Regions from separate parts of the Pseudomonas sp. FSO-7 genome, predicted to be linked through region 1. Evidence: riboswitches for the same ligand, from Rfam matches in the RefSeq annotation. Region 1 holds a riboswitch; the other holds the start of a gene.
What was found. Region 1 has a riboswitch for cobalamin ahead of AC515T_RS10960 (CbtB domain-containing protein). Riboswitches for the same ligand answer to the same signal wherever they lie in the genome.
Positions count from the first base shown of each region.

Region 2: another riboswitch for cobalamin. It lies ahead of cobO (cob(I)yrinic acid a,c-diamide adenosyltransferase); the one in region 1 lies ahead of AC515T_RS10960 (CbtB domain-containing protein).

Region 1 is NZ_CM184193.1:2,478,600-2,480,780, reverse strand. Features, by position in the region: gene cobW (cobalamin biosynthesis protein CobW) at 1-307, opposite strand, end outside; cobalamin riboswitch at 405-619, opposite strand; cobalamin riboswitch at 833-1,050, shown strand; gene AC515T_RS10960 (CbtB domain-containing protein) at 1,151-1,339, shown strand; gene AC515T_RS10955 (CbtA family protein) at 1,351-2,046, shown strand; gene AC515T_RS10950 (cobalamin biosynthesis protein) at 2,043-2,181, shown strand, end outside.
Region 2 is NZ_CM184193.1:4,926,773-4,928,953, reverse strand. Features, by position in the region: gene AC515T_RS21510 (hypothetical protein) at 128-712, opposite strand; cobalamin riboswitch at 866-1,074, shown strand; gene cobO (cob(I)yrinic acid a,c-diamide adenosyltransferase) at 1,153-1,779, shown strand; gene AC515T_RS21500 (cobyrinic acid a,c-diamide synthase CobB) at 1,776-2,181, shown strand, end outside.

The DNA of each region.
Region 1 (2,181 bases):
GGATGTGGTCGAGGTCGCCACGCCGGGCCACCAGTTCACGCATCACCGGAAAGAATTCCTCCTGCACCGTGCAGCACAGGCAACCGTTGGCCAGTTCATAAACGCGACCGTTGGCTTCTTCTTCGGTGCAACCGATGGCGCACTGCTTGAGGATTTCGCCGTCGATGCCCAGCTCGCCGAACTCGTTGACGATCACGGCGATGCGCCGACCCTGGGCGTTGTCGAGCATGTGCCGCAGCAAGGTGGTCTTACCCGAGCCGAGGAAACCGGTGACGATGGTGACGGGAAGTTTGGCCAGTGTTTTCATCGGATGCCCTTTGGCTAGGTGGCGGGCAAACGGGACGACAACCGCAGGCAAGGCGTGCGCGGAAGATTTCGCCACCGGATCACCCCGCCCGGTTGTAGTGAGAATCTGTCTCGAGGCAGGTCTCCTGGCTGACGGCGGGCCAGTCTTTCGACTGGCAATCGCTGCGCCTTCCCGTGCGCCTTGGATAAAAGGGCATGCACAGTGGCCTTGCAGAAACTTCACCGTTCACAGTTGCGGGGGCAGCCGCGGCTTGGACCGCGTTCCCTTCTTAGCTTCGGCGCATGCCGAAGAACCTCGAAGGCGCAAGGCTACGCAGGGTGTGGGGGCGGGTCAATCTCCGGAGCGTTTTGCGGTGCATGGGCTGCCGTCATCGCGAGCAAGCTCGCTCCCACATTGGTTGCTGGGCGTTCACAGAAATCACGATCACCACAAGTTCCCTGTGGGAGCGAGCTTGCTCGCGATTGGGCGCAATGCGGTGCCAGCCTGCCCCCCTGCCAATTGACGCCCCGCCCCCGTCCATGCTCTCCTGTGCGCCTAGTTTTGGGTGCCCTTCACAGGGTGAAACGGGAAACCGGTGAATCGTGTGCTTTACTCCAAGCCCACGTCAGTCCGGTGCTGCCCCCGCAACGGTAAGCGAGCGAAGCGTCTGAACCACTGTGTCCCTGGACATGGGAAGGTGACGCTTGCAGGCCAGGTTCTGGCCCCTCGCGAGCCCGGAGACCGGCCCATGACTCAAGCATCAACAAACCCGCGGTGGGCGGGCGCTGTTCGAACCTTGGCGGGCTTCGCCCGGGGTCTCATTGCGCTCGCATCCCCCACGGAACAAAAACAGAGGGAAGCGCCATGTCGACCATCAGCAGCACCGCCCGCACCGCCAGCAGCACCACCACCCTGAGCCAACGCCTGAGCGCCGCGATCCTGGCTTCGATCCTGGGCGCGGGGTTGGTCTATTTCGCCGGTTTCTCCCACATCGAAGCGGTGCACAACGCCGCCCACGATACCCGTCACAGCGCCGCCTTTCCGTGCCATTGAGAACCGACGCCATGATCAAGCGTATTGCGCAGACCGCCGGTTTCAGCGGCTTGCTGGCCGCCCTGCTGCTGACCCTGCTGCAAAGTTTCTGGGTATCGCCGCTGATTCTCCAGGCCGAAACCTATGAGAAGGCTCCAACCGCCGAGGTCCACGAACACGCCAACGGCGTTGCGCACACCCACGATGCCGAAGCCTGGGAGCCGGAAGACGGCTGGCAACGCGTACTGTCCACCACCGGCGGCAACCTGGTAGTCGCGGTGGGTTTCGCCCTGATGCTGGCGGGCCTGTACACCTTGCGCGCACCGACTCGCACCGCCCAGGGCCTGCTCTGGGGCCTGGCCGGTTATGCCACCTTTGTCCTGGCACCGACCCTCGGCCTGCCCCCGGAACTGCCCGGCACCGCGGCAGCCGATCTGGCCCAGCGGCAGATGTGGTGGATCGGCACCGCTGCCTCCACAGCGGTGGGCATCGCCCTGATCGCCTTTGGCCGGCATTGGCTGCTCAAACTACTGGGCGTGGCAACGTTGCTGGTGCCCCACGTCATCGGTGCACCGCAGCCCGAAGTCCACTCGATGCTGGCGCCCGAAGCGCTGGAAAGCCAGTTCAAGATCGCCTCGCAGGTGACCAACGTCGCCTTCTGGCTGGCCCTGGGCCTGATCAGCGCCTGGCTGTTTCGCCGTGACGGCCAAGCCCGCCACGACGCATGAGCACCGAGCCGATCCTGGTGATCGGCCTGGGCTGCCAGCGCGGTTGCCCGGCCAGCACGCTGCGAGCCCTGCTCGAACAGACGCTGCTGGCTCACGGCATCGGGCTTCACCAGGTACGGGCCCTGGCCAGTATCG
Region 2 (2,181 bases), 2.4 Mb from region 1:
GTGTGATGGTTCAACTGTGGGGATGCCAGTCAGTCAGGCATCCCTGTGGTGTCTATGGATGTTATATCTGCTGAAAATCCAATGTGGGAGCGAGCTTGCTCGCTCCCACAGTTCCTTGCCGAAGGAATCAGCCGTGGGCCTGCTTGAACAGTACCGCGATGCCAGGGTGGTACTGCCCGGCTTCGTTGCGCAACTTGCGATAGGCGTAAGGGAAGTACCAGGCCACGGCGCAGGTGTTTTCCTTCTGCAGATCGTCGATCATGTCCTGCAGTTCTTCGGGCGTGGCGCTTTGCTGGGCTTTTTGTGGCGCGACGAACAGGCAGCCCAGCTTCAGGTCGCTGGCGTAGCTGATGCGCTTGGCATCGCTGGTGGCTTCCAGTAGCGGTTGGGTCAGGTTCAGGTTGGTGACCTTGGGCCAGCGTTGGGTGGCCTGGATAAAGGCGCGTTCCTCGGTGCTGGCGATGAACAGGTCGGCGCTGACGTTGCGTTCGCCTTCTTCATTCTGCTTGCGGGTCGGCGCGTTCTGCAGCGTGACCATCTCGGCCATCCAGGCGGCGGCCGACAACAAGCTGAGGTTGGCTCTTTCATCGAACCAATAGGGCGTGTCGTTATCGCCGCGCACCGCGTTGTAGCGGTCGATGCAATCAAACCAGCGTTCCAGCATCGGGCGCAGGAATTCCAGTTTTGGATTGCTGATGAGCATGCCTTGCATGATTTGCCCTCTTGCTCTTGTGATATTGGGTCGTAATGTCGCTTTGATATCACTTGTCGCAGGATCACACAAGATTGGCGTCATTTTATTGATCGGCGCCAAAGGGCGCCCCGACAGGCGGCTTTAATTGACGCTCCACCCCCAACCCTCTAACCTTCGCCGCTTGTTTCAGGTGCTCTGTGACGGTGTTCGACAGAGTGAAACAGGGAAGCCGGTGAGTGCACACGAACCCGGCGCTGCCCCCGCAACGGTAAATGAGTCAATGCTGTGCTTAAGCCACTGTGTCGCCGACATGGGAAGGCGCACAGTCAGGCACCACGCCGCTCATGAGCCCGGAGACCGGCCTGATTCATCCAACGGCATCACGGTGGGCGATGCCAGGCTTGTTGCCGTCTTTTTTCTGCCCGCCCGCCGTTATCCAATCTCAACGGAGAGCTCCCATGACTGACTCCCTCAGCACTGATACGTCTGATCGCGACGAACGCCACCTGGCGCGCATGCTGCGCAAGAAAGCCGTGATCGACGAGCGCATTGCCAACTCGCCGAACGAGTGCGGTCTGCTGCTGGTGCTGACCGGCAACGGCAAGGGCAAGAGCAGCTCGGCGTTTGGCATGCTCGCACGGTCCTTGGGCCACGGCATGCAATGCGGCGTGGTGCAGTTCATCAAGGGCCGCAACAGCACCGGTGAAGAGCTGTTTTTCCGCCGTTTCCCGGAGCAGGTGCGCTTTCATGTCATGGGCGAAGGTTTCACCTGGGAAACCCAGGACCGCCAGCGCGACATCGCCGCCGCCGAAGCCGCCTGGGCCGTATCGCGCCAGTTGCTCAGCGATCCGTCCATCGGCCTGGTGGTGCTCGACGAATTGAACATCGCCCTCAAGCACGGTTACCTCGACCTCGATCAGGTGTTGAGCGATCTGCAAGCCCGCCCACCGATGCAGCATGTGGTGGTGACCGGGCGTGGCGCCAAGCCGGAGATGATCGAGCTGGCCGATACCGTCACGGAAATGGGCATGATCAAGCACGCGTTCCAGGCCGGTATCAAGGCGCAGAAAGGCGTCGAGCTGTGAGTGATGCTCGCCACTGCCCGGCAGTGCTGATCGCCGCTCCGGCCTCGGGGCAAGGCAAGACCACCGTCACCGCCGCCCTGGCTCGTTTGCATCGCAACCAGGGACGCAAGGTGCGCGTCTTCAAGTGCGGCCCGGACTTTCTCGACCCGATGATCCTGGAGCGGGCCAGCGGCGCGCCGGTCTATCAATTGGACATGTGGATGGTCGGCGAGCAGGAAAGCCGTCGGCTGTTGTGGGAAGCCGCCGCCGAAGCGGACCTGATCCTGATCGAAGGGGTGATGGGGCTGTTCGACGGCACCCCGTCCAGCGCCGACCTGGCGCGGCATTTTGGCGTGCCGGTGCTGGCGGTGATCGATGGCACGGCCATGGCCCAGACCTTCGGCGCGCTGGCCCTGGGCCTGG